2 regions of the Pseudocitrobacter sp. CD920760 genome follow, and region 2 is predicted to be linked to the other one. Evidence: riboswitches for the same ligand, from Rfam matches in the RefSeq annotation. Region 2 holds a riboswitch; the other holds the start of a gene.
What was found. A riboswitch is a leader RNA that binds a small molecule or an ion and turns the genes downstream of it on or off. The one in region 2 is predicted to bind fluoride.
Positions count from the first base shown of each region.

Region 1 (11,797 bases), 2.0 Mb from region 2:
AAACAAACCGCGTCCCGCAAGCACATAAACACCAGCCCTGACCGGCTGGTATTTTTCTGACTATAAAGGAGAGAAATAATGTCCGGAAATAATATTAATGAACCCGAAGTATTAACCGGGCACACCGGTGTGATTTGTTCCACCAGCATTGAACGTATTGTCACTGGCCGTAATGCTGCGCTGACACGGATTGAGGCGCTAATTCGTCAGCTTGATGACGTTTCCCAACTTACTTTCGGGATTGGTGGCGACGTAGCTAATCATTGGGCGATGCGGCAGGGCCATTCTTTCGACTGCTGGTTGGTGCAACCTGTAGATAAAGCGATGCCAGTCATCACCCGCAATATCGACTGCAGCATCTGGCGCGATCTGATGTTGAAGTCAGGGATGCTGACATTGATGGATGCTGAGGCGCGTAGCCAGTGGGCTAAAAACCTCGAAGAGGGCGATCTCCCGGCAATCAGCGAAGCGAATATCCTGAGTACCTTTGAGCAACTTCATCTCAACAAACAGGAGGTCTTCGAGCGTGGCATCATCAATGTGTTCAGGGGATTAAGCTGGGATTACAAAACCAATAACCCCTGTTACTTCGGCAAGAAGATTATCGTTAACAATCTGGTGAAGTACGATAAATGGCGCTATAGCCTGAGCTGGGGCTGGCGGCGTGACCAGTTAGCCGATCTGGAGCGCATGTTGTTCCTGCTGGATGGTAAAACCATTCCCGATAACCGGCACGATGTGACTATCCGACTGATGGATTTCATTCGCGATAATCCACTACTGCAGGTATTCGGAGATGATCTCTTCACTATTCGCCTTTTCCAAAAGGGTAGTGGTCATATCTCGTTTAAGCGTATGGATCTGGTAGATAAGATGAACAACATCGTAGCGAAGCACTATCCGGGGATGCTGGCAGCACAGTGATTTACAGTTATAATCATCAGATTCGAAATCGTTTGTTTTTTCAGCGAAATACGATTGGGGGCCTAATTGGGGGCTCCTGAGTTTTTCGAACAGAAAAATATCCAGTTATAGCAAGGGTTGCAAGGCTTATATTCGAATCCTGTAGGGGCGTACCATTTCACTGCAAACCGTCATTTTCCCTTAGCAAGATAGTTCTCAAGCCACGGTAACAGCTGTTTTTTACGGCTCAGCATCCCTTCGACTAAGCAGGGTGCGTTTGCTTGCTGGCCTTTCGGCACGGCAAAGTAGAGCGTCGAATACCCGGCATTGATATCCGTCAGCATGACCACCACCAGTTGCGCGCCGGTTTCCTGGATATTCAGTGCCATCTCTTCCTGCAACTCATCCAGTACAGCATCCACCTGATTTAATGAAAACAGCTCAATCTGTGCGGCGTTAACCTTCACGCCCTGAATCTGGAACGTTTTAATATCTTTATTCAACAGCGCTTTCCCGCTTAACCCCTCAATGCTGGTTTTCGCGGTCAGTAGCCCGGCGATAAAGGCATCTTTCTCGATACCGGCGAGGGTTGACAGTTCTTCAACGGCAAGCTTGTCATCAGGCGTCGTGGTGGGGGAGCGAAGCGCGACGGTGTCGCTGATCACGGCTCCCAGCATTAATAGCGCTTCGGCGGGTGTTATCATGCGGCGGATCTCTGGCGTCATCAATTGCCACAGTAGCGTACTGCTGCTGCCCACCGGCTTCACCCACACTTCCGGCGGCAGGCGCGTCACCAGGCCGCCAAGACGGTGGTGGTCGATGATGCCGACAACGTTACTCTCAGCTAAAGAGGCAGGGCCCTGAGTGGGCTCGGTAAAATCGACCAGCCAGACATCGCGATCGGCGAGAGAGTCGGTGAGTAAGGCGGGAACCGGCAGTGCTGCCTGTTCAAATATAAACCGGGTTTCACGGTTAATTTCCCCACAACGCCAGGCCTGTGCCTGAAGACCGCGCAGCGTAAGCCAGCGGCTTGCCATATACGCGGTGCAAACGGCGTCGCTATCCGGGTGGAGGTGGCCAAGTACATTTATCATTGCTTAAACCTTTTCAGGGAAGCATGTTGAGCTGGAGAAGAAAGACCAGCCTGACACGCCCCATCGTGAATGAGAGTCATATCAGGCGTCATTAGCCTCAGAACGAGGCGGTTGGGGAAGGTGGAACGCCATCACCTTACGTGTAGTGTGAACCAGGGCGCGCTGGCTTTCAAGCGCTTGCGCGGCAGTAAAAATTTTTTGCGCAACAATGCAAAAAAAACGCAAAGCGGTTTAAAGGCAGAAATTAATTTTGAATTTGAGATTGTAGTTAGATGAAAATCTCACGCGATAGTGATAATAACAAATGATAATCAATTTCCACTTACATGTGGAAACAATATTTCATTTTTATTTTGTGGTCATTTCAGTCTTTTACAAATAACCTCTATATTAAAATAATTATCATTAGGTATTACCTCTGATATAAGAAGTGGTATCACATATTTGATACTTTTTTCTCGTGGTAAAATTCTTAGTGATAGCCGCAATTGTCCTGGATGATGTCTGTGTTATAAGAATGTTTATTATTTAAGTGTTGATTTTTAAAGCGTGTTTTTTTTGCGTTTATTTATTAAACCAGGAATATTGTCGTATATGTTGGTTTTAGCTGTATTGGTATGCTTCTGGCCGGGCAGGGAAGCCGTTGACAAGGATTTATGTCAATGGAACTATATATTTACAAAAGGGAGGAGGGTGGCAAAATGTTATCTGAAGTTAATTTAAACAAATTAAGCTGTATTACATGCCCTTTAAATTGTGAGATAAAACCTACAACATCTGTACGCATTTCTTTTTGCCAGAGCTTTTGTTTTAGCACCTGGCCAGAAGGCAGTCGATTTTTTGCACTGGGCATAGCAGAGGGGGTGTTGAAAAAAAGCCACACCTGGATCTACTCTGGTTGTGTTTTTGTTGATTTTTCAATAAGTTATTTCAGGAGTTATTTAGACAGAGTCTGGCTGGAGACGTTGATAGAAACCAAGCTTAAAATAATTCTTGTTTGTGACAGGCATCTGCAGGCATTGGCTAACTATTGGTTTAAAAACGACGATAATATTTTTTTGATTTTGTATCCTGGAGACAAAATCGATGCTGTCGCTGAAAAAATCAAAAGGAAGTTTCTCGGGCATCATGCAATGTCCGTTCGTGGTGAAGTTTTATCCAGACTTGAATTTAACATCCTGCATGATTTAAGCGCGGGCCAGGATTGTGTCGTGGTGGCTGAGGCATTTAATCTGGGGGTACGTAGCGTCTATGCGGCAAAGCAGCGGGTGGAGAAAAAAATGGGCGCTGATATTAATGATCTTTTCCGTTATTCCTATGCGGTGTAAATGTTTTCTATTCTGTTTTGACATTTTTTAACGATAGTTTCTATAACATTTAACGTTATCATTGTAAGTCTGGGACTTTTTATAAAAAGTATTATTTATCATATGCATGACGGGTTTGCGTTATATGGCTTCTTATTGATTATCGCGTTGATGAACATTTTTATATTGGTGTTTATTTTCTAATCTCTGTTTATTTTTTCGTTCCGATCGCACCGATCGGAACTCTCACCTGGTCGTGCTCCTCATCACTGTCAAAACTTTGATTCACTCCACACTTCTGCGTCATTGTCGAAAAGTGCAAGTTTTACTTACAAACTGGCCTTCTTTTTCGCTTTCAGCCTGTCAAAAATGCAGATGAAACAAAATTAAAACATAAATTAAACAAATTAAAACATTCATCTGCGAGGTACCCTATGAACAATCCTGGCGAGTGTCTTCTTCTTAGGGATAAGGGGAGGGGCTTATGACGATGAAGCAACCGGCACGTGAGTGTGACGTTCTGGTGGTTGGCAGCGGGGTAGGCGGTCTCTCGGCTGCGGTGACGGCGGGCCTGAATGGGCTGGATGTACAGGTCATTGAAAAAGATTCTGTTTTCGGCGGCACGACGGCGTTTTCCGGCGGCGTGCTGTGGATACCAAACAATCATCTGGCGCAGCAACAGGGCATTGAGGACTCTACCGATGCGGCGCGTACCTATTTGCGTAGCGAAGCGGGCGAAAGCTATCGCCCGGAGCTGGTGGACGCTTTCCTGCAACAGGCCCCGCAGATGCTGCGCGTTTTTGAAGAGAAAACCCGTTTTTGCTGCAACCTCTATCAATATCCCGATTACCATCCGGATACGCCGGGCGGCGTGATGCGCGGGCGCTCGGTGGTACCGGAAGCGTTCGATATCCGCCAGTTGGGCGATGACATGAAACGTCTGCGTAAACCGTTACGCACCATCACCTTTATGGGAATGATGTTCAGCTCATCAAACAACGATCTCAAACACTTCTTTAATGCCACCCGTTCGCTCAAATCTTTCGTCTATGTGGTGAAACGGCTGAGTCGCCATCTGCTGGAAATTGCTCGCTATGGTCGCGGAATTACCGCGAACGGCGGCAATGCGGTGGTCGCACGGCTGGCGTGCTCGGCGCGTGATCTGGGCGTGCCGATTCATACCGGGATGGCCGTCAAAGAGCTGATTGTGGAAAACGGCGTGGTACGCGGCGTAGTGGCTGAGCGCGACGGCGAGCGGGTGTCTCTGTATGCGAAGCGCGGCGTGGTGCTGGCTTCTGGCGGTTTTGCCCGCGATGATGAACGCCTGAAAAATCTTTATCCGCACGTTAAACGCGGCGGCATTCAGCTGTCGCCAACGCCGCCGGGCGCGGACACCGGCGATGGCATTGCGATGGCCGAACGCATTGGCGCGCGTTTTGATAACAGTTATCCGAACGGTGCAGCATGGATCCCGGCATCGAAAGTGCAGATTGGTCGCCAGCAATTTGTCTTCCCGCATCTGGTCGATCGCTACAAGCCGGGTTTTATCATGGTCAATCGACACGGTGTGCGTTTTTGCAATGAAGCGGACTCCTATCATGACGTCGGCATCGCCATGATTGAAACCTGCCGCGACGATAATGAAACCTTTGCGTGGCAAATCTGCGACCACAAAGCCTTGCGTAAATATGGCATGGGATTCGCCAAGCCTGCGCCGTTGCCCGTTTCGCTGTATACCCGCAACGGTTATCTGCTGAAGGGCAAAACGCTGACGGAACTGGCAGAGAAGATGGGGGTCCCCGTTGCCGCGTTAAATCATACGGTTACCGCCTTTAATGCCGATGCACGGCGCGGGAAAGATACCCAATTTGGCCGTGGCGAGTCGGCGTATAACCGCTATCTCGGGGATGCCAATCATCAGCCTAATCCCTGCGTTGCGCCCATTGAACAAGGGCCGTTTTACGCCGTGAAGCTGTTTATGGGCGACCTTGGCACGTTCCATGGTCTGAAAACCGATGGTGAAGCGCGCGTGCTCGACTTACAGGGCTTGCCCATTCCCGGCCTGTACGCCGCCGGAAATGAGATGGCAAGCATCATGGGCGGCAGTTATCCGGGCGCAGGTATCACCCTTGGCCCTGCCGCTACCTTCGGGTATATCGCCGCCAACTCCCTTGCCGCACGCGGTGAAACCACAGCGCTGCCTCAGCGTGAAGCATCCTGAATTCGGAGATAATTATGTCTGCACTCTTTACGCCCCTTACCGTAGGGCCGTTAACGCTGACCAACCGTATTGTCGTCCCGCCGATGTCGCAATATTCCGCCGCCAGCGATGGCATCGCTACGCCGTGGCACGCCCAGCATATTGGCGGCCTGGCGATTTCCGGCGCCGGGCTGGTGATTTGTGAAGCGAACGGCGTCACGCCGGATGGACGTATTACGCCGCACTGCCTCGGCCTGTGGAACGACGAACAGGCGCAGGCACTGAAAAAGCTGCTGGCGGATATTCGCACCTACAGCGCCACGCCAATTGGCGTGCAGCTTAACCATGCGGGGCGCAAGGCGGGCACCAATCCGCCGTGGCGCAATCAGGGCGCCTCACTGTCTGACGAAGAGGGCGGCTGGCCGACGGTCGCGCCCTCTGCCATTCCTTACAAACCCGGCTGGCGCGTGCCGGAAGAACTCGACGAAGCTGGCATGACGCGCATTATCGACGGTTTTGTTGCTGCGGCGTCTCGTGCTCTGGAAGCGGGCGTCGATTTCGTTGAGCTGCACGCCGCCAACGGTTATTTACTGAATCAGTTCCTGTCGCCGCTTAGCAACCAGCGCAAGGATGAGTACGGCGGCAGTCCGGAAAACCGGATGCGTTTCCCGCTGCGGGTGGCAAAAGCGCTGCGTGATGCGTGGCCGAAAACGCACCTGTTGGGTGTGCGTTTCAACGGCGGCGAATTCGCGCAAGGGGGGTTAGGCCTGGAAGAGGTGGTGCAGTTTGCTCGCGAACTTCATGCGCTGGGCTATGATTATCTTCATGTTTCTGGCGGCTACAATATCTACAACCAAACGCCGCCGGCGGATAAGCCCGGTTACATGGTGCCGTTTGCGGCGGCGGTAAAAGAGGCATTGCCGGATGCGGTGGTGATCACCGTCGGCCTGATTTATGAAGCGCAGCAGGCGGAAGATATCCTGCAGGAGGGAAGGGCGGATCTGGTCGCTATCGGACGCGGGATGCTCGACGACCCGAACTGGCCGATTCATGCCGCGATTGCCCTCGGCGAAACGCCGCCCTGGCCGAAACCGTATGACCGCTTCGGGCCGCTTGGCTGGCCGACGCACCAGACCCAGGAGGCCAAATGAATACAATGCCAATTGTCGATCACCGCATTTACACCATCCGCCTGCGTAAGATGAACGAGTTCATCGAGGTTTTTGATTCGCTGGCGATGCCGATATTGCTGGAAACGCTGGGGCACCCGCTGGGATTCTACACAAGCTTTGTGGGCCCACAGAACCAGTTTGTTCACCTGTGGGGGTACGAAAGCCTGGCGGAGTATGAACGCCGTAGCCGGTTGCGCGACGCGCATCCAGGATTTGCCGCCTATTTAAAAGCGTCGGAACCGTTTATTGTGGCGCAGGAGACGCGGCTGATTCGGGCGACGATGGCATGTGCGCGCTGATGCCCTCACCCCGGCCCTCTCCCACGGGGAGAGGGTGAAAACCGGCGCAGGATTTGGCAACTGAGCACAATCGGTCCCCTCTCCCTTGAGGGAGAGGGCTAGGGTGAGGGGGAAATGCTCGCGCCAATGTTCCCCATGATTTCCATCCAATGGAGGCACCATGAACCTGAGCAACAGCATTCCGGTCTTTAAGCTCTACGGTGAAAGCCTGCACTGGCCGACGCCGGATTTGCTGCATTGTGAATCTATTCACAGCCGTAGCAGCCTCTATGACTGGTGTATCCGCGTGCATCAGCATACGGATCTCATCCAGCTTCTCTACGTCCACAAAGGGCAGGGTGAAATTGAAATCGAAGGCGTGACGCACACTTTCGCAGACGCCTGCATCCAGATAATTCCCGCGCTTTGCGTGCACGGTTTTCGTTTTTCACCCGGAACGGAAGGGTTTTCTCTCTCGCTTGCCGCGCCGCTGGTGGCGCAGTTCGAGCAGCAGTTTGGCCGCCCGCTACAGGTGTTAAATCAGGCCACCTGCGTCCCGGTCGGTAATTCGCGGGAAAAAATTCAGTCACTCTTCGAGACGCTCCAGCAGGAATATCAGTCTGATAACGATGCGCGCGATATGATGATCCACTCCCTGCTCAGCGCCCTGATGGTATGGCTGAACCGCCAGGCCGCACCGCAGCCGAGCGCCAGCGACAAAGTAGAGCGCAAGCGCGCCGCAATTCGTCGTTTCAATCAACTGGTGGAGAATCATTACCGGGAGCACTTCCCGGTGGCGCATTACGCCAGTGAAATTGGCATGTCAGGCGTTCATCTCAACACATTGTGCAGGGAGTTTCACGGCTGTAGTGCCCTGAGCGTAGTACATCAGCGCCTGCTGCTGGAGGCCAAACGTAGCCTGCTGTACACCAGCATGACGGTGAGTCAGATTTCAGATTATCTTGGCTTCAGCGATGCGACCTATTTTTCGCGCTTTTTCCGCCGCGCAACGGGGGCGTCCCCTCGAGGCTTTCGTGACAAACCGACCGCAGTCTGCGAGATACCTGCCCACGTATAGTCGCGAGCAGGCATTTGTTTTTATTTTCCGCTAAACCCTGGTCGCGGCAGTTTCCCCATCAGCATGGTGGGCAGGCCGCCATCGACGCCCAGTTCCGCGCCGTTGATATACCCTGATTTGTCGCTCAGCAGGAACAATACCGCATTCGCGATATCTTCCGGCTGGCCAATGCGCTGGCTGGCGGTAAAGGCTTCGCGGCTCTCGCGTACGCCCGGTTGCGCATAATAATCTGCGGTCAATGCCGTTTCGATCATCCCAGGCGCGACCACGTTACTGCGTATGCCATCGGTACCCCATTCCACGGCAATCTGTTGTGATAACAGGCCAACCGCCGCTTTGCCCGGGCTATACGCGCCGCTCCACGGCTGCGGAATGCGCCCGGAGATGGAGCCAATATGCACAATACTACCGCTACCCGCCTTGCGCATATCATGGGCAAACTCGCGCGCGCACAGCAGATAACCGGTCAGGTTGACCGCCAGTTGAGCTTGCCATTGCTCAACGCTAATATCCGCAAGCCCAGCCGGGCGCAATATCCCGGCAGCGTTCACCAGCCCGCGGCACGGCCCCAGTTTTTCTCGCACGCTCAACGCCGCCTCTTTGATTTGCGCTTCGCTGCTGACATCGCAGGCCACGACTAAACGCCGCCCCGGATATGCCGACAGTCGTTGTTTTACCCCTTCGCAGCCTTCGGGGTTACGGTCGAGCAGGGCGACATCCGCTCCCTGTTGCGCCAGTGCCGTGGCGATGGCTTCGCCAATTCCGCTTGCCGCGCCGCTAACGGCAAATATATGTCCGGCAAGGCCTAACCAGTCGTGAGTTTGATGTGATTCGCGCATGGGGTTACTCCCTTGTTATGTGATGAAGGCAGGTGTCAGAAGTCAGTTAATTGTTTGATGCGCACGGGAAAAAGGGAATGGACGAAAAGAAAGCAGACTGACACTTTTCGATGTGAAAAGTCTTTTTGCGAACCCGCGCATGGTTGAGTTCATAAAACTGTTAGTGTATTTTTATTCACTAAAATCGCATAATTAACAAAATTGATTATTTAGGGGATGAATCATGTTGAAGAAAATCGCACTGGCGGGATGTTTACTGGCGGCGCTGGCAGCGCAAACTGTCGCGGCGGCACAAACCTATGTGGTGGGCTCTGGCGGAACCTATCGCCCATTTGAGTTTGAAAATAGCCAAAAACAGCTGGAAGGCTTTGATATTGACATCATCAAAGCGATCGCCAAAGCGGAAGGTTTTGACATTAAGCTGGTGAATACGCCGTGGGAAGGAATTTTCGCCACCCTGAACTCCGGCGATCGTGACATCATTATTTCCGGCATTACCATCACCGACAAACGTCAGCAAATGGTCGATTTCTCTGCGCCTTATTTCCCGGCGGATCAGTCCATTGTGGTGGCGAAAGATTCTGCGGTGAATTCCCTCGCCGCGCTGAAAGGCCAGAAAGTGGGCGTGGTGAACTCCAGCACCGGCGATATCGTGGTTTCGGATGTATTGGGTAAAAACAGCACCGATATCAAACGTTTTGATAATACCCCGCTGATGTTGCAGGAGCTGTATGAAGACGGCCTTGGCGCGGCGGTAGGCGATGTGGGTGTTGTGAAGTATTACATCAAAAATCACCCGGAAAAAGCCTTCAAACTGGTGCAGGATGATAAATTCCAGCGTCAATATTTTGGTATCGCGGTCGCCAAAGGGAACGATGAACTGCTGGGCAAAATCAACGCTGGCCTGAAGAAAATCGTCGCCGACGGCACTTATGCCAAAATTTACACCCAGTGGTTTGATGCTGATGTGCCTGTCTTACCTGCGCAATAACAACGCGGATACTTATTTTAAAAACGGACAGGATGTGTCATGACCGGATTTCGTTGGGAAATCATCCAGGAGTATGCGCCGCTCTTTGTTGAAGGCGCGTGGATGACCATTAAGTGTACCATTATCTGCGTGATTTTGGGCACCTTGTGGGGGTTATTACTGGGCCTCGGGCGGATGGCGAAAGCCGAACATGGCCCATGGCGTTTTATTCTGCGCTACTTTGTGCAGTTGCCGGTGCGCGTTTACGTCAGCGCATTTCGCGGTACGCCGCTGTTTGTGCAGATTATGGTCGTGCACTTCGCGCTGGTGCCGCTGCTCATCAACCCGCGCGACGGCGTGCTGGTGACGAGCGGCATCATGTCGGTCGATTTCGCCCGTATGCTGCGCTCGGACTACGGCGCGTTTCTCTCCTGTATTGTGGCGATTACCCTCAATGCCGGGGCGTATGTCTCGGAGATCTTCCGCGCGGGCATTCAGTCTATCGACCGTGGGCAGATGGAAGCCTCACGCGCGCTGGGAATGACGTGGGGCAAAACCATGCGCAAGGTCATCCTGCCGCAGGCGTTTAAACGTATTCTGCCGCCGCTTGGCAATAACGCGATTGCCATTGTGAAAGATTCTTCGCTGGCTTCGGCGATTGGCCTGGCCGATCTCGCCTACGCCGCGCGGACGGTTTCTGGTGCGTATGCCACCTATTGGGAACCGTATCTGGCGATCTCGATTATTTACTGGGTGCTGACGTTTATCTTGTCGCTGCTGGTCCAGCATATGGAAAAGAGGTTGAGCAAAAGTGATTCACATTGAAAATCTGCAAAAACGTTTTGGTGCGACTCACGTGCTGCGCGGGATCTCCTGCGAGATTAAGCCTCAGGAAGTGGTGTGCGTTATCGGCCCCTCCGGCTCCGGGAAAAGTACGTTCCTGCGCTGTCTGAATGCGCTGGAAACACCCGATGACGGCAAGGTGTCGGTGAATGGTTTTGATATTCATGAGCCCAAAACCAACCTCAACAAGATGCGCGAAAGCGTCGGCATGGTGTTTCAGCGTTTTAATCTTTTCCCGCACATGACGGTGCTGGAAAACCTGATTATGGCGCCCATGTCGGTGAAAGGGCTGTCGCGTTCCGAGGCGATTAGCCGTGCGGAATTGCTGTTACAGAAAGTCGGGCTGCTCGACAAAATCGACGCCTGGCCCTCCAGCCTTTCCGGCGGTCAGCAGCAGCGCGTGGCCATTGCGCGTTCTATGGCCATGGAACCGTCGATTATTCTGTTCGATGAACCGACCTCCGCGCTGGACCCTGAGCTGGTGGGCGAAGTGCTGGAAGTGATGAAAAATCTTGCCCAGGAGGGGATGACGATGGTGATCGTCACCCATGAAATGGGCTTTGCGCGGGAAGTGGCTGACCGCGTGCTGTTTATCGATCAGGGCATTATTCAGGAAGAGGGAACGCCGGAGCAGATCTTTACCGCGCCGCAAAACCCGCGCACGGCAGCATTTCTGAGTAAAGTGTTGTGAGGTTCGCCCGGCCTTTTGCCGGGCGTTATTTCAGTGCAGGCCAAACTCCGCCATCAACTGTTGGCGCAGTTCCACAAATGCGCCGTCGCTGCGTTCGCGCGGGCGGGGGAGATTCACATCGATAATTCTGATGGGGTTGCCTTTCACTTTCGGCAAAATTAACACCCGGTCAGCCAGATAAATCGCCTCTTCCAGGTCGTGCGTCACCAGTACCATGGTGATATTTTCCGTGGTGCGGATGCGTTCCAGCTCTTCCTGCATGGTGATTTTGGTCATCGCGTCCAGCGCGCCGAGCGGTTCATCCAGCAGCAGAATTTCCGGGTCGATCGCCAGCGCACGGGCGATACCGACGCGCTGGGCCATGCCGCCGGAAAGCTGGCCGGGCAGGGCATTTTCATACTGACTCAAGCCGACCAGCTCAA
Region 1 is NZ_CM173490.1:1,421,120-1,432,916, forward strand. It holds gene AC1MKH_RS06400 (DUF4942 domain-containing protein) at 79-924, shown strand; gene AC1MKH_RS06405 (DHHA2 domain-containing protein) at 1,095-1,997, opposite strand; fluoride riboswitch at 2,073-2,142, opposite strand; gene AC1MKH_RS06410 (helix-turn-helix transcriptional regulator) at 2,660-3,325, shown strand; gene AC1MKH_RS06415 (FAD-dependent oxidoreductase) at 3,789-5,525, shown strand; gene AC1MKH_RS06420 (NADH:flavin oxidoreductase/NADH oxidase) at 5,540-6,655, shown strand; gene AC1MKH_RS06425 (NIPSNAP family protein) at 6,652-6,975, shown strand; gene AC1MKH_RS06430 (helix-turn-helix domain-containing protein) at 7,136-8,032, shown strand; gene AC1MKH_RS06435 (SDR family NAD(P)-dependent oxidoreductase) at 8,053-8,871, opposite strand; gene AC1MKH_RS06440 (basic amino acid ABC transporter substrate-binding protein) at 9,095-9,862, shown strand; gene AC1MKH_RS06445 (amino acid ABC transporter permease) at 9,902-10,666, shown strand; gene AC1MKH_RS06450 (amino acid ABC transporter ATP-binding protein) at 10,653-11,375, shown strand; gene AC1MKH_RS06455 (ABC transporter ATP-binding protein) at 11,406-11,797, opposite strand, start outside.
Region 1: it holds a riboswitch for fluoride, as region 2 does, so the genes downstream of both, AC1MKH_RS06405 (DHHA2 domain-containing protein) here and AC1MKH_RS16160 (universal stress protein) in region 2, are expected to answer to the same signal.

Region 2 (11,797 bases):
CGGCGGCGCAGAGCAATACTTCACTTATGCCCTGCTGTTCCTCGGCATTTTGCTCCACGGCGTCAGCTACGATTTCTACTACGTAACCGCCTATATTTATGTCGATAAAAAAGCGCCGGTGCATATGCGCACGGCGGCGCAGGGGCTTATCACGCTCTGCTGCCAGGGTTTCGGCAGCCTGCTTGGCTATCGCCTGGGCGGCGTGATGATGGAAAAAATGTTTGCGTATAAAGAGCCGGTGAATGGGTTGACCTTCAACTGGGCGGGCATGTGGGGCTTCGGCGCCATCATGATCGCCATTATCGCCGTGCTGTTTATGATTTTCTTTCGCGAGTCGGACAAAGAGATCACCGCCATTAAGGTGCAAAACGACCCACGCGACACTGCACTGACACAAGGGGAAGTGAAATGAAAACAGAACGTATTCTTGGCGCGCTGTACGGCCAGGCATTGGGCGATGCGATGGGAATGCCTTCAGAGCTTTGGCCTCGCTCACGCGTGAAGGCGCATTTTGGCTGGATCGACCGTTTCCTGCCGGGACCCGCCGAGAACAATGCGGCCTGCTACTTTAACCGCGCGGAATTCACTGACGATACGTCGATGGCTTTGTGCCTCGCCGATGCCATTCTTGAGCGTCAGGGGAAGATCGATCCGGATCTTATTGGCCGTAATATTCTGGCCTGGGCGGAGGGCTTCGACGCGTTCAACAAAAACGTGCTGGGCCCAACCTCCAAAATTGCGCTGAACGCGATTCGTGAGGGTAAGCCTGTTAGCGAACTGGAAAACAACGGCGTCACCAACGGCGCGGCAATGCGCGTTTCGCCGCTGGGTTGCCTGCTGCCGCCGGGTAATCTCGATGATTTCATTGATGACGTGGCGCTCGCCTCCAGCCCGACGCATAAGTCCGATCTTGCGGTCGCCGGTGCGGTGGTGGTGGCCTGGGCCATCTCCCGCGCCATCGACGGCGAACGCTGGCAAACCATCGTCGATTCGCTGCCTGCCGTCGCCCGCCACGCGCAAGAAAAACGCGTGACCACCTTCAGCGCATCACTCGCCGCGCGCCTGGAGCTGGCCTTAAATATTGTCCGCAGTGCAAGCGGGACGGAATCCGCCAGCGAACAGCTTTATCAGGTGGTCGGTGCGGGAACCAGTACCATTGAATCCGTTCCGTGCGCCATCGCAATGGTCGAACTGGCGCAAGGCTGCCCCAACCGTTGTGCCATTTTATGCGCTAATCTCGGGGGTGACACCGATACGATTGGGGCAATGGCTACCGCAATTTGCGGGGCGTTAGGCGGTATATCGTCGATCGACCCGGCGCTGAAGCAGCAGCTCGACGAAGTCAATCAACTCGATTTTTCCCGCTATGCAACCGCGCTGGCGCAGTATCGCGAGCAACGGGAGGCGTTATGAATGTCGCGTCGCGTTTAACCACCTTAGGTAATCGACGTCCGATAACCGTCGTCGGCGCGGCGGTGATTGACGTGATTGCCGACGCTTATGCCCTTCCCTGGCGCGGCTGCGATATCGAACTGCAACAGCAAAGCGTCAATATTGGCGGCTGTGCGTTGAATATTGCCGTGGCACTCAAACGCCTCGGTATGCATGCCGACAATGCGCTCCCCATCGGACAGGGCGTTTGGGCCGATATCATCCGCCACAATCTGGCCCGTGAAGGTCTCACCAGCTGTATTGATGGCGTGCAGGGGGATAACGGCTGGTGTCTGGCGCTGGTTGAGCCAGACGGCGAGCGCACCTTTATGTCTTTCAGCGGTGTCGAAAATCAGTGGAATACTGACTGGCTGGAGGCGTTATCCGTGGCACCTAAAAGCCTGGTGTCGCTTTCAGGTTATCAGCTTGCGTCGCCGTGCGGCGAGTTGCTTGTCAACTGGCTTGAAAGTCTGCGAGACGTCACGCCATTTATCGATTTTGGCCCGCGCATTGCCGATATTCCTGATGCATTGATGACGCGCATTTTGGCCTGCAAGCCTGTTATTTCGCTTAATCGCCAGGAAGCCGAAATCGCCGCCGCACGCTTTAACTTACCGACGGAAACCCGGCAATTAGGTAGTGCATGGCTTGCGACGTTTGGCACACCGCTTATCGTGCGACATGATAAAGAGGGAGCATGGTATTTCAGCCACCAGGAACAGGGGCTGGCAGCACCGTTTCCTGTGACGGTCGTCGACACCATCGGCGCGGGTGACAGCCACGCAGGCGGCACGCTGGCCGGACTGGCGTCCGGCTGGACGCTCGGCGAATCCGTGTTGCTCGGAAACGCCGTCGCCTCCTGGGTGGTCGGTCACCGGGGCGGCGACTGTAGCCCAACGCGCGAAGAACTACTCCTCGCACACAAAGACATATAAATCACTGCGGCAGTGGCTGATGCTGTACTCAATCGGCCGCTGCTGCTGGTCAAGCGCAACCTGTTTAATCACCAACACCGGGATTTTTTCATCCATTCTGATATGCGACTGAAATTCAGCATCCGGCATCCGGGCGCTGACTCTTGAGCGCGTGCGCTGCGGAAAGATATGCTGGCTGCGGAAATAGTCATACAGGGAAACGCCAATCTCATCCACATCATGAATCAACTGGGCGGGAACCCAGGACTCTTCAATTGATACGGCCTCTTCATCCACATACCGAATACGCTTGAGCAGAAAAACGTCGCTTTCCGGTGCAACGGCCAGCTGTGAAGCCACCTCTTCCGGGCAAGGAACAATACGCTTATTCACCCACAGGGTATCCGGCTTTTTCCCCCGCAGCACAACCTGTTGCGAAAATCCCCGCGCTTCCTTCAGGGAATATTCGAAAATATTATTAATTTGCGTGCCGTAACCGCGGGCACGCGTGACCACGCCCTCATCTTCCAGCGTCTGCATTGCTTTGCGCACCGTGATACGCGACACGCCCGTTAACTGGCTCAGGTCACGTTCGCCCGGCAGGATATTGCCATGCTCGAGTATTCCGCTGCGTACGGCATTTTTCACCGTTTCAGCGAACTTCAGATAGAGCGGCGTGTTATCCGCCGCGGCGATACGCTCAGTAATTTGCGCAATTAGACGTGTATGTGATTGTTCCATTTATCTTTCCCTGCAATGGGCCCCGAGCCAGTATAGGTGGCACCACGTCGGAAAACTACACCTGATGCGCAAAGGAGATTCATTCGTGGCGTACCGCCCGCTGTAGCAGTGTGAAGGCCTGTTCTACCTGCGGTGGCAGCGGTGCTGCGTTGCGCATCAACGCGACGGTACGCGTGAGTTCCGGCTGCTGAAGCTGTAGCACCCTCAACTGCGGGTCGCAGAGGTGCGCAGTATAAAGCTGCGGCAAAATTGCCGCCGCCAGCCGAGAGCGTACCAGGCCGTACAGGGTTTCAATGTAATCCACGTGATAGCGAATATGCAGGTTGAGACGCTGACTCTCGTCCAGTGCCCCCACCAGCCGCTGAATATTGCCTTTGGAAAAGACGGCCACATCGCGGCCAGCAAGCTGCTGCCACGGAAGATGTGCCGATTGGGCAAGCGGATCGTCGGCATGCAGGACAGCGACAAAGGGGTCCTCCAGCACCGGGAAAACCTGTAATGCCGGAGAGACAGAACTGTCCAGCGCGCCAATGCCGAAATCCAGCTGCCCGTTCACTATCTGCGTCACTAACGCATCGTTAGTGAGATCGTGAAACTCCACCTTCAGCCGGGGAAATGCCTGCGCCAGCCGTTCAGCCACGGTCGGGAACAACAGCGAACTCACCGAGGGCACCAGGCCAATACGCAAGGTGCCGTCGCCCCCGGATTCGACAATTTGCCGCATATCGCTGAACGCCTGCTGGGCGACGTTCAGCACCCGTTCGGCATGAGGAAGAATGGCAACGCCCAGTTCCGTCAACGTCACGGCGGCGGCGGTCCGGTTAACCAGCTTACCGCCCAGCACCGTTTCAATTTGCCGCAGCGCGCTACTCAGTGCGGGCTGACTTATTGCAAGCTTACTGGCGGTGTCGGTGAAGTGGCGCAACCGGGCCAGGGTAACAAAATACTGAAGCTGCTTTAAAGAGAGTGCGGGAAGCCGTTGCCAGGGTTCAGTCATGATGGGTTTCGCATTGTTCGTTTGTCGCAGAATAACCTTTTCTTATCAGGTGATAAATTTTTTCAGCGAGGCAAACGTTTGCTATCACCTTTCACACTTCGTAAAGTAGCCCCCATATTGAATGACCGAACGATATCTATGCTTACCACTGCCTCCCCTCGCCGCCGGGCGATAGACGCCGCAAAAGGCGACGCGCCTTTCGATCTCCTGCTTACCGATGCCCGCATTGTGGATATGGTCACCGGCGAAATTCGCGAAGCGGATGTGGGTATCGTCGGTGACATGATTGCCAGCGTGCATCCGCGCGGTAGCCGAAGCGACGCCGCCGAGACGCACTCGCTGGCAGGCGCTTACCTCTCTCCAGGTTTTATCGACACCCACGTACACCTGGAAAGTTCACATCTCCTCCCCGCCCGTTACGCGGAGATTGTGCTGGCGCAGGGCACGACTGCGGTGTTTTGGGACCCCCACGAGCTGGCGAACGTGCTGGGCGTGGAAGGCGTGCGTTTTGCCATCGATGCCAGCCGCAATCTTCCGCTGCACGTGATGATTGCTGCACCGTCCAGCGTACCCTCCACGCCGGGGCTGGAGATGTCCGGGGCCGATTTCGCCGGCGCGGAGATGGAAACCATGCTCAACTGGCCGGAAGTGTGTGGCGTCGCGGAAGTAATGGATATGCACGGCGTGCTGAATGGCAGCGCGCGGATGCAGGAGATTCTTAGCTGCGGCTTACAAAGCGGTAAGCTGATTGAAGGCCACGCACGCGGGCTGAGCGGGGCCGGGTTACAGGCTTACCTCGCGGCGGGCGTGACGTCGGATCATGAACTCACCTCCGCCGAAGATGCGCTGGAAAAACTGCGCGCCGGGCTGACGCTGGAAATTCGGGGTTCGCATCCTTATCTGCTGCCGGATATCGTGGCGGCGCTGAAGACGCTCCCGCATCTCTCCTCGCAGATTACCCTCTGCACCGATGATGTGCCCCCGGATATGCTACTGGAAAAAGGCGGTATCGTGGCGCTGCTGAATCTGTTGATTGAGCATGGTTTACCCGCCGTCGATGCGCTGCGTTTCGCGACATTCAACGGTGCTTTGAGGCTTAAGCGCGATGATTTAGGGCTGATTGCCGCCGGCCGCCGCGCGGATTTGGTGGTGCTGGATTCCCTGCAAACGATTCGACCACACCAGGTCTACGTCGGCGGGAAACGTATCGCCCGCGATGGCGCAATGCTTGAACCGTTGGCGGCGGCGAGTCACCCTGCGTTGCCAGATACCATGCATCTTGCGCCGCTCAGCCCGGACGATTTCGCCCTGCGCATCGCCGACGTTGAGCATGGCGACGCGCGGCTAAAACATATTCGCGGCGCGCGTTTTACCGAATGGGGTGAAGTCGATGTGCAAATCCGCGAAGGCCGCGTCGTGCTCCCTACCGGGTTCAGTCTGATTTGGGTTCAGCATCGCCATGGTCGCCACGAGGCAAAACCGCAAATCGCCCTGCTGGAAGGATGGGGTGAACTTCAGGGGGCGATCGCCACCAGTTACTCACACGATTCGCATAACCTGGTGGTGCTGGGGCGCTGCTCGCAAGAAATGGCGCTGGCAGCCAATACCCTGATTGCCAGCGGCGGCGGGATGGCGCTGTCACAGCATGGCGAGATAGTCGCCCACGTGGCGATGCCGATTGCCGGAATGCTCTCTGACCTTCCAGCCCCTGAACTGGCGGCCGCATTCCGCAATCTGCGCGAGCGTAGCGGTGACATTGCCGACTGGCAGCCGCCGTATCGGGTATTTAAGGCCATTGAAGGCACCTGCCTTGCCTGTAACGCCGGGCCACATCTGACGGATTTGGGGCTCACCGATGGCGCAACGCGTCAGATTATCGACCCGGTTATTCACTATTCGCATCAGCAAAGGAGCGCCCACTAAATGGCCGACCACTCAATCAATACGCCTGCCTCTGAGAGCTGGCTGGAACGTTGTTTTGCCCTACGCGCTCGCGGAAGCTCTGCACGCACCGAATGTCTGGCGGGTATCACGGGGTTTCTCGCCGCCGCTTATCTGCTGGTGGTGATCCCCGGTTTGCTGGCTGCGGGCGGGATGGATAAAGGCGCGGCGACTACCGGCACCATTTTAGTGTTTGTTGTCGGCACGCTGTTGATGGCGTTTTATGCCAATCTGCCGTTTATTGTTGGCCCGGGAATTGGCGGCTCGGTATTAGTCGGTGTGTCGCTGGCCGGAAACGCCGGAATTGGCTGGCCGATTGGGCTGGGGATTGCCTGCTGGTCTGGCGTACTGTTCTTCCTGCTCACCCGTTTTGGCCTGCGTGAAGTGGTCACCCGCTCGGTGCCGCAATCCATCAAACTGGGGCTGACGGCGTCTATCGGTATTTTTGTTGCCCTGCTCGGTTTTCGTAATGCCGGATTGGTGCTGGCAAGCGCCAAAAATAACGCCTTGATGCTGGGGGATTTTCTTTCGCCGGGCGCGCTGGTGGCGCTGTGCGGGCTGTTTCTGGCGATTGCCCTGCAGGCGCGTCGTATTCCTGGCGCTATCCTGTGGGCAATTCTGTGTGCGACGCTGGTGGGTATCCCGGCGGGCGTCACGCACCTGCCATCAAGCTTTATCGCCCTGCCCCACTCATTAACTCCGGTGTTTGCGCAGGTGGATATCATTGGCGCGCTGAATATCGCTTTCCTGCCTTATCTGTTTGTCTTTTTTGCCTCAGAGTTTTTCTCAACCATGGGCACCACGCTTGCCGTCGGCGGTGAAGCGGGCCTGCTGGATGAAGAAGGCAATATGCCGCACATCAACCGCCCGTTTATGGTTGACTCCATTGCCGCCGCGCTGGGCCCGTGGGTCGGTATTCCGGCCGCGACGGCGCTGATTGAGTCTTCAGCCTCGGCGGAAGCAGGCGGTAAAACCGGCATGACTGCGCTTGCCGCCGCCATCATGTTCTTGCTGATGCTGCTGTTCACCCCCGTTGCGCTGATGATCCCCAAAGAAGCCACAGCCCCGGCGTTGATCCTGATTGGCCTGAATATGTTTAGCGGCCTGCGTAAGGTGGATTTGGCGAATTTCACCGACGGCTTACCGGTACTGATGATGGTGATGATTACGCTTATCGCCAATAGCTTCGGGACGGGTATCGCGGGTGGGTTGCTGTTCTATGTGATGATTAAAACCATTGCCGGGAAGTGGCGGGAAATCCCTCTCGGCTTATGGATTCTGGCAGTGCCGCTGGTGTATTACTTTGCCACGCTGGTGCGCCATTAATCAGGAATTCATCAAGCGCGTTTTGGTGGCGTGGTGCTGATATTTGCCGGATGCGGCGTAAACGCCTTATCCGGCCTACAAAACTTCACAAATTCAATATATTGCACACTCTCTGTAGGCCTGATAAGCGCAACGCCATCAGGCAATTTTGCATTTGTCATCCATCCAAATGCAGGTGATCACCACCAGGCGTGAAAATGGTGCACCGGGCCAATTCCACTGCCGACTTCCAGCGTATCGGCCTGCGCCAGCGCGGCAGAAAGCCAGGTTTTCGCTTCCAGCACCGTGTCGCCCCAGCAGCTATGGCGCGGACGCAGTGCTGCCAGCGCAGCCGACAGCGTACAACCCGTGCCGTGGGTGTTTTTGGTCATGACGCGTGGTGCGGTAAAACGCTGCTCGCCGTCGCGGGTGAACAGCCAGTCGGGGCTTTCCGCATCGTCAAGATGGCCGCCTTTCATAAGGACCGCGCCGCAGCCCATCGCCAGCAGCGCGCGCCCTTGTTCCAGCATTTCACGCTCATTCCGCGCATGCGGCGCATCCAGCAATGCCGCCGCTTCCGGCAGATTCGGCGTAATTAACGAGACCTGTGGCAGCAGGCGTTGACGCAGCGTTTCTACCGCCGCGGGCGATAGCAGCGCATCGCCGCTTTTGGCCAACATGACCGTATCCAGCACCACATTTTCCACCCGATGGCGCTGTAATCGCTCCGCCACGGCTTCAACGATATCAGTTTCCGCCAGCATACCGATTTTGGTGGTATCGATGCGCACATCGTTAAACACGGAATCCAGCTGCGCAGCGACAAAATCCGGTTCAATACGATAGACCGACTGCACGCCATGGGTGTTCTGCGCCACCAGCGCGGTGATCACCGAACAGCCGTATGCGCCCAATGCTGAGAAGGTTTTCAGATCCGCCTGAATGCCCGCGCCACCGCTTGGATCGGTACCGGCAATGGTTAATGCGTTAATCCGTTTCATGCCAGTGCCTCCCCATTCAGTGCATACAGCGCATCTAAAAATGCGGGGACAAAACTGCCCGGTCCGTTATCGACCGCCGCACGACCACCGGCCAGTTTCATAAAGGCGCAGGCAGAGGCAACGTTATCCAGCCTGTCGCCCGGCAGCGCACAGCTTGCCGCGACGACCGCAGACAATGCACAGCCCGTCCCCACTACCCGGGTCATCAACGGGTCGCCGCCCGTTACCGCGACAACGCGTTGTCCATCGGTGATGTAATCCACTTCGCCCGTCACCGCCACAATGGTATTGATCTGACGCGCCAGAGCCTGCGCCGCCGGTAGCGCAGCAGCGGCGGTATCGGTGGTATCCACGCCGCGCCCGCCCGCGCTCATTCCCGCCAGCGCCATAATTTCGGAGGCATTTCCCCGAATGGCGGCAGGTTTTAAGGTCAACAGGTCGTGGCAAAACTCGGTGCGCAGCGTTAACGCGCCCACGGCGACAGGGTCGAGAGTCCAGGGTTTACCCGCAGCGTTCGCACTCAACACGGCGGCTTTCATCGCCTGCGCGCGCGGCTGCGTTAGCGTGCCGACGTTTATCAATAACGCATCGGCAATGGCAGAGAACTGCGCGGCTTCCTGCGCATCAATCACCATCGCGGGGGATGCACCGAGCGCCAGCAATACGTTGGCGGTAAAGGTCTGCACGACGTCGTTAGTCATACAGTGAACAAGGGGGGCGTGATGACGAAAAAGATGTAACGAATGCGCGATTTGCGCGGGACTAAGCGGCTCTGCTTGCATGGTTTGCTCCTGCCAGAACGTCCAGAAGCAATGACCTGACGGTCTCTGACTTCCCTACGCTGGCATTATCCAGATCAGGTGGTACGGGTTTTTCTCAGCCTTCACGAAGGAAGGGCACCCCGAGTCATCAATACAACAAATTCGTGTATCGCAGCAGGTTACGGCAAGTGCCGGGTGGAAGCAAGCCGCACAAACCATTTGCATTCCCCCCCTCATCGGCCCACAATTATTCATAAAGGTGATGGCGTTCCACCTTTCCCAACCGCCCTGCTGGGGCTGATGACGCCTGGTATACCCTCTTAACATGGAGGTATGTCAGGCTGTCTGTCGTTTAAAGACCCGCTCATACCTCGCAACCTGACGAGGTTTTTTTATGCCTGTTTACAACCATGCGCTGGTGCTGATTAACAACAGTCTTGATGGCATTCCCCTGCTCGATCACGCCGCAAAAATGGCGCAGGAGAACGCGATGACGATAACCATCGCGCATATCAGCACCGATTATCGCGCCCTCAATTATGTCTCCGACAGCCTGATGGATGACGTGGTTTCGCAGGAAGTCATTCAGGCCAAAGCCCTGTTGAGCGAGCTGGCGGAATCCGTTTCCTTACCGGTACAAACGCTGGAACTGGTCACGACCCGTCGCTTTGAAGATGTCGAATCCTGTATCCGCGATCGCCGTATCGATCTGGTCATCGCCGGACATCACAATCGCCTGCTGGGCGTGCTCGCCTCCCACTCCCTTGAGTACATCAATCATCTGACGGTGGATGTGCTGATCAAACATTTAGCATAAGGATTTACGCGCGTGATGTATCGTTCATTACTGGCCGTTATTATTGGCGGCTCTACCGGGTGTGTCATTCGTTGGTGGCTGTCGATGAAACTGAACAGCCTTTTCCCCAGCCTGCCACCAGGAACGCTGGTGGTTAATCTGGTCGGTGGTTTTATTATTGGCGCGGCGCTGGCGTTCTTTTTGCGCCAGCCGCAGTTGGACCCGGCATGGAAGTTACTGATTACCACCGGGCTTTGCGGCGGGATGACGACCTTTTCCACCTTTTCGGCGGAGATCGTCACCCTTTTGCAAAATGGCAACTATCTGTGGGCGATGATTTCGGTGATGACTCACGTGGTGGGATCGCTCCTGATGACCGCTGCCGGATTCTTTTTGATGACGCTGGTTTAGCGCGCCAGCGACGCCGCCATTCTCACCCAGGTGTGGCGGCGACCGCGAACGGCCATCGAAAACGCATACAGCGCTTGCGGGTCAGCCATTCCGGCGACACCGGCATCGCCGAAGTTGTACATATCGGCGCCGCAGCGCTTACTGGCGAGTGCAATTTGCCGCACCGTTTCTTCATCTGCGCCCTCCTGGCTGCTGCTGAGCGTGGTGATGCCCACGCCACCGACGGCCTGAACCGCCGCCAGCGCAAAGGCCACCTTCTCCTCTGAGGCGCCGCGACAGCTGGCTGGCGCGGGAATCATCACGCCATCGGCACCTTCCAGAACATAGCGGGCGTACTCCTGCGGTTCGGCAAGGCCTGACGCATAAAACTTCGCCACCAGGATCATTTTATCGGTCATCGCGCGAATCTGGCGCAGTGCGTCAATGACGCGCTCAGCGGTGACGCCCGGTTTGTCATACGCCGTCAGGCAGTAAAAATCTGCCTCCTGCAGCAGCGCAAGATTATTCAGGTTACAGGCGCGAGGATCGTCCAGCGACGGATCTGCCAGCACTTCCATGCTGACGCCAATCAGTCGCCCCGTCAGCGCTTTGAAGTGGGCAAGGTTTTCACATCCCTGAATCGCCTGAGTGCGGCAATTCATTCCTTTTACCAGCAGCAGATCGCAGCCAAACGCGCAAAGCAGCTCGCCATTGGTCACTTCGCCGTACAGCGGGCTCGCCCCTGCCGCGACTTCCGCCATAATCACGCGTCCTTCAGAAGCGACAATGGCCTGCACCAGCTCGCTTGCAGCAGCCGGTTTGGCAAAATCACGGGTGCGGCAATTTAAAATCCGTTGCATATATTCTCCTTAAGATAACGCGATCAGTGACGGCGATGGCTGCTGGAACGCGCGTTCCAGAATCTCCAGATTAGTCAGCGCTTCCAGCTCGCTGACGTAGTTTGCGCATCCAGTGGTTAATGTTTCATACAGCGCGTCATAGACCCGACCATAGTCACCTTTAACCGCCGGAATAAACGCTTGCTGGCTGTTGCCCTGCTCGTCGATATAGTCAAGTACGCTAGGGTGTTCATCTGCGGCGAATAAGGGATTATCCGGCATAATATTGGCTTTCAGGCTGGTTTCCTGCTGGTCTATTTCATCGCGAATAAAGGTTCCGCGCGTACCGTGGACCAGGAATTTAGGATACGGCTTTTTCACCAGATGGCTGGTTTTAATAATGGCTTTCATATCGCCATAAATGAGCTGCGCTTCGAACGTGTCATCCGGGTTATCCGGCTGGCGCAAATGGCGCAGATGATAATAAACCTGCTGCGGGCGGCCAAATAATGCCAGCATTTGATCAAGGGTATGTACGCCAAGGCCATAAAACGCGCCGTCAAAATGCCCTCCCGGCTGGCGGTCGGCCTGCGGGCGGAAATAGTCGAAGTGGCTCTCCACCTCCACAATTGTGCCAAGCTTGCCGCTTTCAATAACCTGTTTCATGGTCAGGAAACAGCT
Region 2 is NZ_CM173490.1:3,421,173-3,432,969, forward strand. It holds gene AC1MKH_RS16115 (nucleoside permease) at 1-412, shown strand, start outside; gene AC1MKH_RS16120 (ADP-ribosylglycohydrolase family protein) at 409-1,413, shown strand; gene AC1MKH_RS16125 (PfkB family carbohydrate kinase) at 1,410-2,366, shown strand; gene AC1MKH_RS16130 (GntR family transcriptional regulator) at 2,340-3,086, opposite strand; gene AC1MKH_RS16135 (LysR family transcriptional regulator) at 3,166-4,083, opposite strand; gene AC1MKH_RS16140 (adenine deaminase) at 4,222-6,006, shown strand; gene AC1MKH_RS16145 (NCS2 family permease) at 6,007-7,350, shown strand; gene thiD (bifunctional hydroxymethylpyrimidine kinase/phosphomethylpyrimidine kinase) at 7,530-8,330, opposite strand; gene thiM (hydroxyethylthiazole kinase) at 8,327-9,112, opposite strand; TPP riboswitch at 9,147-9,244, opposite strand; fluoride riboswitch at 9,341-9,408, shown strand; gene AC1MKH_RS16160 (universal stress protein) at 9,486-9,908, shown strand; gene crcB (fluoride efflux transporter CrcB) at 9,924-10,298, shown strand; gene AC1MKH_RS16170 (DUF7916 family protein) at 10,295-11,137, opposite strand; gene AC1MKH_RS16175 (oxidoreductase) at 11,147-11,797, opposite strand, start outside.